DNA from 2 places in the Variovorax atrisoli genome. Region 1 is predicted to be linked to the other one. Evidence: riboswitches for the same ligand, from Rfam matches in the RefSeq annotation. Region 1 holds a riboswitch; the other holds the start of a gene.
The links. A riboswitch is a leader RNA that binds a small molecule or an ion and turns the genes downstream of it on or off. The one in region 1 is predicted to bind glycine.

Region 1 (6,557 bases):
ATCTGCACGTTCAGCTGATCGAGATCCAGATACGCCTGATTCACCGCGGTGATCTCCAACTCGCCACGCGCGCTCGGCTCCACCGCCTTCGCGATGTCCACCACTTGGTTGTCATAGAAGTAGAGGCCGGTCACCGCATAGCTGCTCTTTGGCTTGAGCGGCTTCTCTTCGATGCTGCTGGCCTTGCCCTTGCCGTCGAACGCGACCACACCATAGCGCTCGGGGTCGTGCACGTGATATGCGAACACGGTGGCCCCGGAAGTCTTCGCGTCCGCATCGGCCAGCAGGTTCACGAAGTCGTGCCCGTAATAGATGTTGTCGCCCAGCACCAGCGCGCTCGGCGAATTGCCGACGAACTTGTCGCCGATGATGAAGGCCTGCGCGAGACCATCCGGACTGGGCTGCACCGCATACTGCAGGTTGATGCCCCACTGGCTGCCGTCCCCAAGCAACTGCTGGAAGCGAGGCGTGTCCTGCGGCGTGCTGATGATCAGGATGTCGCGCATGCCACCCAGCATGAGCGTGCTGAGTGGGTAGTAGATCATCGGTTTGTCGTACACCGGCAGCAGCTGCTTGCTGATCGCCAGGGTCGCGGGATGCAGGCGCGTGCCCGAACCGCCGGCCAGGATGATGCCCTTGCGTTGCGTCGTCTTGGTCATGCTCTTTCTTCTCGTGGGATTCAAAGGATCTCGCGCAGCATGCGCGCAACGCCTTCCTGCCATGGCGGCAGGCGCAGGCCGAAGGTGGTCTGCAGCTTGCTGGTGTCGAGGCGCGAGTTGTGCGGGCGCTTCGCCGGGGTCGGGAAGGCGCTGGTCGGCACGGCCTCGACGGCGTCGGGCCCGGCCTTGAGTTCGACGCCTGCCTGCTGCGCCATTTCGAGCACGAAGCGCGCGTAGCCGTACCACGTCGTCTCGCCGCCGGCGATCGCGTGATAGAGGCCGACCTTGGAGGGATCCTGCAGCGTCGCCCTGATGGCGTGCGCCGTCACGTCGGCAAGCAGTTCCGCGCCTGTGGGGGCACCGAACTGGTCGTCGATGACGGTCAGCTTGTCGCGCTCCTTGGCCAGCCGCAGCATGGTCTTGGCGAAGTTGCCGCCGCGCGCGGCATACACCCAGCTGGTGCGGAAGATCAGGTGCCTGGCGCAGTGCCGGGCCACCAGTTGCTCGCCCTCGAGCTTGGTGCTGCCGTAGACGCTGAGCGGGCCGGTCGCATCGCCTTCCTTCCACGGCGTGGTGCCGCTGCCGTCGAAGACGTAGTCGGTCGAATAATGGACCATCAGCGCGCCGATCTTCTGCGCCGCTTCGGCCACGACGCCGGGCGACGTGGCGTTGAGCTTGCGCGCGAACTCGGGTTCGCTCTCGGCCTTGTCGACGGCGGTGTGCGCCGCTGCATTGACGATCACGTCGGGGCGCACCTTGAGCACCGTGTCGGCGAGTTCCTCGGGCCGGCTGAAGTCCGCGTGGAAATCGGTGCTGTCGAAGTCGAGCGCGACCAGTTCACCCAGCGGCGCCAGGCTGCGCTGCAGTTCCCAGCCGACCTGTCCGCCCTTGCCCAGCAGCAGCAGCTTCATGCCGCGGCCTTCGCGTCGTACTGCTTCTCGACCCACTCGCGGTACGCGCCGCTTTGCACGTTGCGCACCCATTCGCTGTTCGCGAGGTACCACTCGACGGTCTTGCGGATGCCGGTGTCGAAGGTTTCGGCGGGCTTCCAGCCGAGTTCGCGCTCGAGCTTGCGCGCGTCGATGGCGTAGCGGCGGTCGTGGCCGGGGCGGTCGGTGACGTAGGTGATCTGTTCCTTGTACGGCTTGCCGTCGGCGCGGGGGCGCAGTTCGTCGAGCAGGGCGCACACGGTGTTGACGATCTCGATGTTCGGCTTCTCGTTCCAGCCGCCCACGTTGTAGGTCTCGCCGAGCTTGCCGGCCTCGAGCACGCGGCGGATGGCGCTGCAGTGGTCCTTCACGTAGAGCCAGTCGCGCACCTGCATGCCGTCGCCATACACGGGCAGGTTCTTGCCGGCCAGCGCGTTGACGATCATCAGCGGGATCAGCTTCTCGGGAAAGTGGAACGGGCCGTAGTTGTTCGAGCAGTTGGTGGTCAGCACCGGCAGGCCGTAGGTGTGGTGCCAGGCGCGCACGAGGTGGTCGCTGGCGGCCTTGCTAGCCGAGTAGGGGCTGTTGGGCTCGTACTTGTTCTCTTCGGTGAAGGCCGGGTCGGTCTTGGAGAGCGACCCGTACACCTCGTCGGTCGAGACGTGCAGGAAGCGGAAGGCCGATTTCTGGTCGGCCGGCAGCGCGCTCCAGAAGCTACGCACCGATTCGAGCAGTCGGAAGGTGCCGAGCACGTTGGTCTGCACGAAGTCCTCGGGGCCGTGGATCGAGCGGTCGACGTGCGACTCGGCGGCGAAGTTCACCACGGCGCGGGGCTTGTGCTCTGCCAGCAGGCGGTCGACCAGGGCGCTGTCGCCGATGTCGCCCTGCACGAAGATGTGCCTGGGATTGCCCTTGAGCGATGCGAGGGTCTCGAGGTTGCCAGCGTAGGTCAGCTTGTCGAGATTGACGACGGGCTCGTCGCTGTTCGCGATCCAGTCGAGTACGAAATTGGCGCCAATGAAGCCAGCGCCGCCGGTAACCAGGATCATGAAGTCCCCTGCAGTGATGTGGAACGATCGCCCTGCGGCAAATCAACGGGCGATTATCCCATTCGCCCAAGGGCGAGAATTCAGAGGTTGGCGCCCGTGCAGGCTCCGCCTACAATCGCCCCACTGCAGGAGAGCGGGCCACCCCGGTGGCCCTACCGAAGGCGCAAACTCCCATAAACGCTCAGGTCGGCCTCGCAAGGGCCTGTACTGCACCAACTGAAACGCCGTCTGGAGAGCCGCCACGCCATGTGGCGCACCGAAGGAGCAAACCCTCTGCGGGCGCAGCGGGTGAATCTCTCAGGTACCGAGGACAGGGGGAGCGGCAACTTGGACTGCGGTCGCCTGGTTGCCTTGCTATTCATTCGATAGCAATCAATGCCCGCCGTTCAAGCGCAGCACCTCAAAGGTACTTGAAATGCGCGTGATCGTCCTCGGCGCCGGCCTGCTCGGCGTGACTTCGGCTTACTACCTCCAGCAACTCGGCCACGAAGTGACCGTGATCGATCGGCAGGCCACCCCGGCCGCCGAAACCAGCTTCGCCAATGGCGGGCAGATCTCCGTCAGCCATGCCGAGCCCTGGGCCAACCCCAGCGCGCCGCTCAAGGTGCTGCAATGGCTGGGCAAGGAAGACGCCCCGCTGCTCTTCCGCATGCGTGCCGACATGCGCCAGTGGCTCTGGGGCCTGCAGTTCCTGCGCGAATGCACGCCGGCGCGCACCCGCCACAACATCGAGCAGATCGTTCGTCTCGGCACATACAGCCGCTCGATGTTGCAACAGTTGCGCCGCGACACCGGCCTCAACTACGACCAGCGCACCCAAGGCATCCTCCACTTCTACACGACGCAGAAGGAGTTCGACGGCGCCCTCGAGCCCGCCGAGCAGATGCGTGCCCTGGGATGCGAGCGCCGGGTCATCTCGGCCGACGAGGCCCTGAAGATCGAGCCCGCCCTCGCCCACATCCGCCCCAAGCTGGCCGGCGCCACCTACACGGCCGAGGACGAGTCCGGCGACGCCAACCGCTTCGCGCGCGAACTCGTCGCGCTGGCCGCCGCCGCGGGCGTGAGGTTCCTGATGAGCCACACCGTGACAGCGTTGCGCGAGGCCGGCGGCAGCATCGACCACGTCGAGGCCACCGACAGCGAAGGCCGCTTCCAGCGAATCCGCGGCGACGCCTTCGTCCTGGCGATGGGCTCGCTGAGCCCGCTGTACACAGCGCCGCTGGGCATCCGGCTGCCGATCTACCCGGCCAAGGGCTATTCGGTGACCCTGCCTGTCAAGGACGCCTTCAAGGCCCACCAGGTCTCGCTGACCGATGACGAATTCAAGCTCGTGTTCTCGCGCTACACCTCCGCATCGGGCGACCGCCTGCGCATCGCCGGCACGGCCGAGCTCAACGGCTACGACCGCGACCTGAACCGCGTGCGCTGCGAAGCCATCGTGCGCCGCGTCGAGGAGCTCTTCCCCGGCGCCGGCGACACCACCCAGGCCCAGTTCTGGACGGGCCTGCGCCCGGCCACGCCGAGCAACGTCCCGCTGATCGGCAAGACGAAGCTGCCGAACCTGTTCCTCAACACCGGCCACGGCACCCTGGGGTGGACGCACGCCTGCGGCTCGGGCAAGTCGATCGCGCGGATCGTGAGCGGGCTGGCGCCGGAGGTGGATTTCGCGTTCACGGGGATGCCGGCGCCCAGTCCCCGCGTTCCTCAGCCCGCTCTGGGCTGACGAGCCGGCAGGCCATGGATCACGCCTTGAAGGTGATCCAGGGCCTGAGCCGCACCGCGCAGCGGATCAGCCCGGCGCGTTCCTGCGCGTCGATCACCTCGCCGATAGGCTTGTAGGCCTGCGGCGCCTCTTCGATCCGGCGCTCCTCGCGCAAGGTCACGCATTGCCAGCTGGCCTGTTGGTCGGCAGTCGCGGGCCGCATCGCGCGCACCTGCTGCCGACGCATCCGCCGACCGGCGCCATGGCTGCACGACCAGAGCCAGTCCTCATGCCCGAGCCCGGAAGCCAGATACGAGTAGTCGCCCATCGAGCCCGGAATAAGCGCCAGGTCGCCTGCATTCGCCGGCGTCGCTCCCTTGCGGTGGATGTTCATGCCGCGTTCCCGCAGCACGACGTTGTGCGGCACGTCCACCACCAGCTTCGACGACGAGGCACCGAGCAGTTCAGCGAAATCCTTCCGCACCAGTTCGGCCAGCACGACACGGTTGGCCCATGCATAGCGTGCCGCCACGCCCATGGCCTCCAGGTATTCGTCGGCCAGCGGCCCCGCCAGACCGTAGAGACCGCTCTTCGGATGGCGCAGGCCGCCGGGCCACTCGGCGCGGGCGCGATCCATCCATCGCCCACCCACATGAAATCCGATGTCGCGCGAGCCGCTGTGGATCATCACGACCACATCTCCCGTCTTCAGGCCCGCACGGTAGGCCTCATGGCGGTCCAGGACATGGTCGACCACCTGCAGCTCCACGAAATGGTTGCCGCTTCCCGGTGTGCCGAGGCAGGGGTCACGGAACAGCTCGTGGCGGCCGCCGATGTAGGCCTCGGGTGCATGCCGGGCACTGCCGCCGAAGCTCGCGAGGCCGATGCAGGCATCGAGCTCGGCCTGCATCCGGTCGCGTTCGCACGAAGACCATAGCCCGCCGCTGCGCACCGCCTCCAGGAAGGCCGCGGGGCCCACGTCGAACAGCGCCCTGAACGCCGTCGTGTGCACCGGCACGTCGCGACCGTTGTCGAGCAGGCTGCGCGTGAGCCTCTCGACCAGCCGCGTCCTGTGCGGAGCCACCTGGTCGAGCGTGAGCCCGGTGGTCAGCAGGCGCATGCCACAGTTGATGTCGGTACCCACTGCTGCGGGAATGACGAAGTCGGGGTCGGTCGCGACGACGCTGCCGACGGGCGCGACGGAGCCCGGGTGGAAATCGGGCGTCGCGCAGGCCTTGCACACGCCTTTCTCGCCGTCGGGCGAGCGCACGCTGGCGAATGCCAGCAACTGGTTCACCGCCTTTTCTTCCAGTGGAAGACTGGGCGGCAGGAGCACCGTGGCCTGCGAGGCCTCATGGTGCAGGTGATACACGCCATCACGGTAGTCGACGGCGATGCCGGCGCGCGAGAAGGCACGCTGGAGTCTGGAGAAGCGAGGATCGCTCATGACTGCTGTTCCATTCGGGAAACCATGTCGGTTTCCTGCCTCGTCGCACTTTGCGTGGAGAGGCGAAAAAGATCGGCCGCGCTCGCGAAGGAGGCGATGCGCGGCTGGCTCTTTCTTGCAGCAGCAGAGATTCAAGAAAGCGGGCGGATTCTAGCGATGGATCCTCCCGCCGAAAACTCGCCCGTCGCTTTTTCGCGTCGGGCGCCAGGTCAGTCGGGCGCGGTGAACACCGTCAACACCCCGGTATACCCATACAGATGGTGCCGCGCGATCTCCCCTGCGGCGAAGAAGCCCACCAGCGGCACGTCGCCGAGCGCGTGCCGCACGATCTGCAGCTCCGCCCCCGGCGCGCCGAAGTGCGGGCCGCCGCGGCCGGAGCAGCTCACGTACACGGCTCCGGCGATGCGCCGCGCGGGATGCGGCGCGGCTTCGGCCTCGCCAGCCGCCACGGCGCGTGCGGTGGCCAGCGTCTGTTCCTCGGGCTCCAGTTCCTCGCGGATTTCCGCGCAGATGCGCATCAGGTCGGCGCGCGCGGCCTGGGCGTTGCGGCGGCAGAAGGTCAGGCGCATGCCGGCTTCCGCGGTATCGGCGATGGCGATGCCGCGCCGCGTGGGGTCGAGTCCGATGATGTGGCGCACGAGCACGTCGGCGCCCAGGTCGCCGGTGCGGCGGATGCCGTCGCTGCCGGCGTCGGCCAGGCCGACCAGGGTGTTGCGCACCGCTTCGATGGCCTCCTGCGGGCGTTCCAGCGACACCTGCAGGTCGGCCAGC
Region 2 (6,557 bases), on a different contig from region 1:
CCGCAGACGATGTCGGCACCCCATTCGCCCGGAGGCGCGAGCAGCGTCAGCGCCAGCAGGTCGGCCGCGACGATGAAGGCCGCGTCGCACTGGTGCGCATGGCCCGCGAGCGGACGCAGGTCGTGCACGTGGCCGGTAGTGGCAGGGTACTGCGCGAGCACGCCGAAGAAGGCACCGCTCACCATCAGGTGCGGCAGCGTTTCCGACACGGTGCTCACCTTGACCTCGATGCCCAGCGGCGCGGCACGGGTCTTGATGACCTCGATGGTCTGCGGATGGCAGTCGCCCGAGACCAGGAACACGTTGCTCTTGCTTTTCACGCTGCGCTTGGCGAGCGTCATGGCCTCGGCGGCGGCGGTGGCCTCGTCGAGCATCGAGGCGTTGGCGATGGCCATGCCCGTGAGGTCGCACACCATCGTCTGGAAGTTGAGCAGGGCTTCCATGCGGCCCTGCGAGATCTCGGCCTGGTAGGGCGTGTAGGCGGTGTACCAGGCGGGGTTCTCGAGGATGTTGCGCAGGATCACGCCCGGCGTGTGGTTGCCGTAGTAGCCCTGGCCGATGAAGTTGCGCAGCACCTTGTTCTTCGACGCCATCGCCTTCAGCTCGGCCAGCGCGTCGGCTTCGGTCACCGGCGCGGGCAGGCGCATCGGCCTGGCACGGCGGATGGCGGCGGGCACAATGCCGTCGATCAGCTCCGCGCGCGTTTCCGACCCGATCGCCGGCAGCATGCGTGCCTCGTCCGCCGCATCGATGCCGATGTGGCGGGCAATGAATTCTTCGGCGTTCTCGAGTTCTTGCAGGGTGGGGAGGGCAGCGGGCTTCGACATGGCAGGGCTGGTGATAAGAGCTTGGGGCGGGGGAGCGGGGTCAGAACGCGGAAGTCGCGAAGGTTTTGCAGAGGTCGCGGAAGGAGAACCAGGAGTTGATTCGGTTTCTTCTGCGACTTCTGCCTGGTTCTTGTATTCCTTCTGCGTCCGGCTGTCCGATTTCTGGGATCAGGACTCGGCAGCGAACTTGTCGTACGAGGCCGCGTCCAGAAGCGCGTCGAGCTGCGAGGGGTCGCTCAGCTTGACCTTGAAGAACCAGCCGGCGGCCAGCGGGTCGCTGTTGGCGAGAGAGGGGTCGGCGCGCAGCGCTTCGTTCACTTCGGTGATCTCGCCCGAGACGGGCATGAACACGTCGGCGGCGGCCTTCACCGATTCGACGACACCGGCGACTTCGCCCTGGGCGAAGGTCTTGCCGATCTCGGGTAGGTCGACGAACACCACGTCGCCCAGCGCGTCCTGCGCATGCACGGTGATGCCGACGGTGGCCGCGTCGCCTTCGGCCGACACCCATTCGTGGTCCTTGGTGTACTTGATGCTCATGGTGGAAAAACTCCTCGTGGAAAAAATGTTTCGGGGTGCAGAGCCTAGCCGTTCAGCCGCGGTAGTAGCGGGTGGGCACGAAGGGCATGGTCGACACTTCCATCGGCACCGGCTTGCCGCGCACGATGGCCTGCACGCGCGTGCCGGGTTCGGCGAACGCGGTGGCCACGTAGCCCATGGCGATGCAGCGGTCGGCCGTGGGGCCGAGCAGGCCGCTGGTGACGAGGCCGATGTCCTGGCCTTCGAAAGACTGCAGCACCGTGCCGTCGCGCACCGGAATGCGCTCCAGCGCCACGAGGCCCACGCGCTTGCGCTTCAGCGTGTCGTGGCCGGTGCGGCCGGCCGCGCCGGCAGTGGCCGTGGCGAGCTGCGCAAGCACCCTGGCCGCGCCCGGAAAACCGCCTTCGCGCGCACCGCCCGCCCGGCGCACCTTCTGCATCGCCCAGTTGAGCGAGGCCTCGACGGGCGTGGTGGTGGTGTCGATGTCGTTGCCGTAGAGGCACAGGCCCGCTTCGAGCCGCAGCGAATTGCGCGCGCCCAGGCCGATGGGCTTGACCTCGGGCTGGGCCAGCAGCAGGCGGGCGAGGCGTTCGGCGTCGGATGCGGCCACCGAGATCTCGAAGCCGTCTTCGCCGGTGTAGCCGCTGCGGGTGACGAAGGCCGCAATGCCGCCGATCTGCACAGCGCCGCCCGTCATGAACACGAAGCGCTCGACGCCGGGCGACAACCGCGCCAGCGTGGCCGCGGCCTGCGGGCCCTGCAGCGCGAGCAGGGCATGGTCGGGCAGGGGGCGCACCTCGCAGCGCGAGCCGATCTTCTGCTGGATGTGGGCGATGTCGGCCACCTTGCAGGCGCCGTTGACGATCACGAAGATCGAGCCGTTGCCCTCGTTGAAGAACATCAGGTCGTCGAGGATGCCGCCCTCGTCGTTCAGCAGCAGGCCGTAGCGCTGCTTGCCGGCGGGCAGGTCGATCGCGTCGACGGGCATCAGGGTCTCGAACGCGGCCGCGGCGTCGGCGCCGACCAGGCGCAGCTGGCCCATGTGTGAGATGTCGAACAGACCGGCCGCGTCGCGCGTGTGCTTGTGCTCGGCCATCAGGCCGGCGGGGTACTGGACCGGCATCGAATAGCCGGCGAAGGGCACCATGCGTGCGCCCAGCTCCAGGTGGAGGTCGTACAGCGGCGTCTTGAGAAGTTCGGTAGCGGATGCGGGGGAAGCGGCCACGGGGCACTCCAAAGGGGCAGTCGAAATCCATGACGCAAGCCATGGGCCACCCCTGCTGTCCGCTTTACCTGAGAGATTCGCCCCACGATCGGGGTTTGCTCCTTCGGTGGGCCGCTGCCTGTGTTTGGCGGCGGCCTCTCTCCAGCAAGGAAACACCGGTTTTCACCGGCGCCTCGTCAGTCCTTTTGCCTGAGCGTTCGGGGGAAACTTCCCCCTGCGCCTTCGGCGGCCCCGGCATGCGGGGCTCTCTCCTGACCCCGGGGAGTGTAGTGGATCGCGCGGCACGGCCGGCGATCCGGGCTTTTTGCGATCAGCGCGCCCACAGGTACCAGGCCCCGGCGGCGACCGCGATCCACACCGCCACGACCAGCGCGGCGCCCCAGCGGCTGGTCGGCCTGGCGCCGGCACGCTGGATCCAGGCATCGGCCTGCAAACGGCATTCGGCGAGGACGGACGCCGGAATCAGCCTGATCGTGAGCCAGATCAGCCCCGGCAGCAGCAGCACGTCGTCGACGTAGCCCAGCACCGGCACGAAGTCGGGGATCAGGTCGATCGGGCTCAGGGCATAGGCCACCACGAACACGCCCAGCGCCTTGGCATACCAGGGCGTGGCGGCGTGCCGGCAGGCGAACCAGAGCGTGACGCCGTCGCGCTTGAGGCGCCTGGCCCAGTTGAGAAGGCGCTCGGACAGCGCGGGTGTGGGACGCGAGGAAAGATTCACCCGGCGATGGTGTCACAGGCCCGGCCGGGGTCTTCAGTGAATCACTTCGGCCGGCGGCAGCAGCCGGTCGATGCGCTCGCGCAGCGATTCGGCGCGCTCCACGCCGGCGGTCTTCTCGATCTCGGTGAGCATCAGCGCGGCTATGGTCAGCATCGCCTCGCGGTCGCGCGCCTCGCGCAGGGCGTCGCGCATCTGCAGTGCGAACTTAGGGTCGCGGCGCACGAACATGCGCTCGCAGATGTCGAACAGGAACATGCGCGTGGTCGCCAGCGAGCGCTTGCCGTCGAAGGTGTCGGCGGCGGTGGCGACCTGGATCGGCTCGACGGCCGGGATGGGCGAGGGCGCGGGCTGTGCGGGAGGCTCGGCCGGTGCGGCTGCAGCCTTGGGGCCCTGCAGGTAGCCCTTGTCGATCAGCGCCTGGATCGTCCGCTCGGCTTCATCGCGATTGGGGAAGAGGGGACTGAAGTCGGTCAGGGAGCGCCGGCCGTCGGCCATCAGCAGCAGGGCGCGTTCGCGCTGGGTGAGCGTGCGCTGTCCGCCCTGGAGTTCGTTGCGCGCCTTGTCGGTCTTGGTGGGAAACATGGCAGCCACAGCCTTGGGGAAACGAAGGCTGCAGCATGGTTGCAAGCGGTGACACCTTCGTGAACCGTTTGGCTTACAGGGCCATTGGTCCGGGCGCCTGCATCATCCGCCCGCGCCCTCCTTGCGGATGAGCCAGCGGCCCCCGACGCGCTGAAGCTCCAGCGTCTTGCGGCTCTTCTCGCGCAGCTTGTCGGCGCTGTAGGTCTGCTGGAAGCTGGCGGTGGCCGCCTGTCCCTTGAGGCTGATGACGAGGCTGTCGATCTCCACGCTGATGGCGGCCTTCTCCTCGATGCGGGCGCGGCGGTCGGCCTCCCATGCCTTGCGGTCCTGGCCGCGCGGCGGGGTGAAGTCGGGCGCGTAGGCGGCAAGGTAGCGAGTCACGTCGCGTGCGGACCATGCCGCGGCCCAGGCGCGCACTGCAGACTCGACTTCACGGATGCCTGCTGCGGGATCGGCCGGCGCGGCGGCGGCTGCCGGCGTCGTCGGCGCTATTGGCGCTACCGGCGCTCCTGGCGCTACCGCCGTCGTCGGCCCGGCGCCGAAGGCAGCCGGAGCCAGCAGCGTGCTCCCCAATACGCAGCTCAGGAATCGATTCATGGCGCAGTGTCCCTCCTCGTCGTTTCGCCGGCCCTTCGGCCCTGCGCCCGATTCTGGCAGCGAACATGCGCCGGGCCGCTTTCAGGCGGCGGCTCCCTCGGCGTCGACAGGCATCGTCTGCATGGTGCGATTGCGCAGCCGCAGCGCGAGCACCGCCGCCACGCACAGCAGGCAGAGCACGGCGGTCAGCGTCACGCCGAGGCCGCGCGCGTCCGACAGCATGCCGAAGAGCGGCGAGACCAGCCCGCCCACCGACAGCGCCAGCCCCAGCGCGATGCCGCTGGCGGTGGCCGGGTTGCGCGGAAGGTAGTCCTGCGCGAGCGTCACCTGCGCCGCGAAGGGCAGGAACATGCACAGGCCGAAGAGCCCGGTGCAGGCCAGCGCCCAGCCGGCGCTCGGTGCGAGCACGATGCCCGCGAGCGAGGGCAGCGCGAAGAGGTAGCCCGCGCGGATCGTGCCCATGCGCCCGATGCGGTCGCCGAGCCACCCACCGAGCAGCGTGCCGACCGCGCCCGCCGCAGTGAACGCGGTGAGCGCCGCCGCGCCCTGGAAGGCCGAGCCGTGCAGGTCGCGCGTGATGCGCAGCGACAGCATCGACATCACCGTGACGTATGGGATCGACCAGCCCACGATGGTCGCCACCAGCAGCCCGAAGGCGCGCCAGTCGTTGTGCGGCCTCATCAGATGGTCGCCGGCCTTGCGCGCCGCGGCGGCGGCGCTGCCCGAGGCCGCTCCGCGCCGCGTGTTCACGACGAACCACACCAGGCCCATCGCCAGCGCGGGCACGCCCAGCAGGTAGCTGCGCGACAGGCTGCCGCCGCCCACGGCCGTGGCCGCCAGCACCGGCGCGAACGAGGCGCCGATGGTGCCGCCCACGGAGAACACGCTCATCGCCTTCTGCGAGCCGCCGCCGGCCGCGCGTGCAGCCACCGTGGCCGGCGGGTGGTAGGCCGCGATGCCCAGGCCGCACAGCGCCATCGCGATCCAGGTCAGCAGGTAGCTCTGGCTCAGCCCAGCCAGCACCACGCCCAGCGCGGCCACCAGGAAGCCCGTGGGCACCAGCCAGCTGCGCGGGTGGCGGTCGGCGTACAGGCCGAACAGCGGCTGCACCACGCTCGACAGGCCCGTGGCCGCCAGCATCAGCCCGCTGACCGCGGTGTAGCTGTAGCCGCGCTCCAGCACCATGAACGGCAGCAGGGCGGGCACGAGGCCCTGGTAGAGGTCGTTGACGGCATGGGTGCCGGTGAGCAGCCCGAGTCGGCGCTTGTTCATGACGGATGCTTCTTTCGTTTGCGGTAGGAGTGAAAAAAGCATCGTAGGAAGCCGTGAGAAGATATTCCTGCTACGAATTGGCAAGCATCGTCGAGAAATGGACAAAGCGATCGACCTCCGCCCCGAGCAAGGCGAATCCACCCCGCGCGCGGTCGCGGTGCTGGCGACCGACCCTGCCGGCGACGCCTTCATTCCGCCGCACACGCACCGGCGCGGCCAGCTCATCCACGCGATCTCGGGCGTGATGCTGGTGAGCGCCGCCGCCGGCAGCTGGGTGGTGCCGACCGGCCGCGGAGTGTGGGTGCCCGGCGGCATGGAGCACCGCATCCGCATGGCCGGCGAGGTTCGCATGCGCACGGTGTTCGTCGAGCCGGGCACGCGCGCCGACCTGGGCAGCGAGTGCCGCGTGATCCACGTCGGCGCGCTGCTGCGGGAGCTGATCGTCACGGCCGTGTCGCTGCCGCTGGACTACGCGCCGGGCAGCCGCGACGAGCGCGTGATGGAGCTGATCCTCGACGAGATCGAGGCCGCGCCGGCGCTCTCGCTGCACGTGCCGATGCCGCGCCATGCCCGGCTGGCCGCGTTGTGCGAGGAACTGGTGCGCGATCCTTCGCTGCCCGCGACGCTGGACGAGTGGGCCTCGCGCCTGCACATGAACACCCGCACGCTCGCGCGCCTGTTCCAGCGCGAGACGGGAATGAACTTCGGTGCGTGGTGCCGGCAGGCGAGGCTGCTGCTGAGCCTGCCCCGGCTGGCAGCGGGCGCGTCGATCCTGGAGGTGGCGCTGGCCCAC

Region 2: another riboswitch for glycine. It lies ahead of gcvT (glycine cleavage system aminomethyltransferase GcvT); the one in region 1 lies ahead of FHY06_RS10800 (D-amino acid dehydrogenase).

The regions. Positions count from the first base shown of each region.
Region 1 covers NZ_JACIBG010000002.1:851,906-858,462, forward strand. The annotation lists gene rfbA (glucose-1-phosphate thymidylyltransferase RfbA) at 1-659, opposite strand, end outside; gene rfbD (dTDP-4-dehydrorhamnose reductase) at 680-1,570, opposite strand; gene rfbB (dTDP-glucose 4,6-dehydratase) at 1,567-2,637, opposite strand; glycine riboswitch at 2,754-2,852, shown strand; glycine riboswitch at 2,856-2,961, shown strand; gene FHY06_RS10800 (D-amino acid dehydrogenase) at 3,053-4,360, shown strand; gene FHY06_RS10805 (RtcB family protein) at 4,380-5,786, opposite strand; gene FHY06_RS10810 (FIST signal transduction protein) at 5,996-6,557, opposite strand, start outside.
Region 2 covers NZ_JACIBG010000001.1:1,405,434-1,411,990, reverse strand. The annotation lists gene gcvP (aminomethyl-transferring glycine dehydrogenase) at 1-827, opposite strand, end outside; gene gcvH (glycine cleavage system protein GcvH) at 996-1,367, opposite strand; gene gcvT (glycine cleavage system aminomethyltransferase GcvT) at 1,420-2,592, opposite strand; glycine riboswitch at 2,638-2,747, opposite strand; glycine riboswitch at 2,768-2,848, opposite strand; gene FHY06_RS06685 (YkvA family protein) at 2,903-3,313, opposite strand; gene FHY06_RS06680 (hypothetical protein) at 3,347-3,895, opposite strand; gene FHY06_RS06675 (L,D-transpeptidase Cds6 family protein) at 3,998-4,492, opposite strand; gene FHY06_RS06670 (MFS transporter) at 4,574-5,764, opposite strand; gene FHY06_RS06665 (AraC family transcriptional regulator) at 5,862-6,557, shown strand, end outside.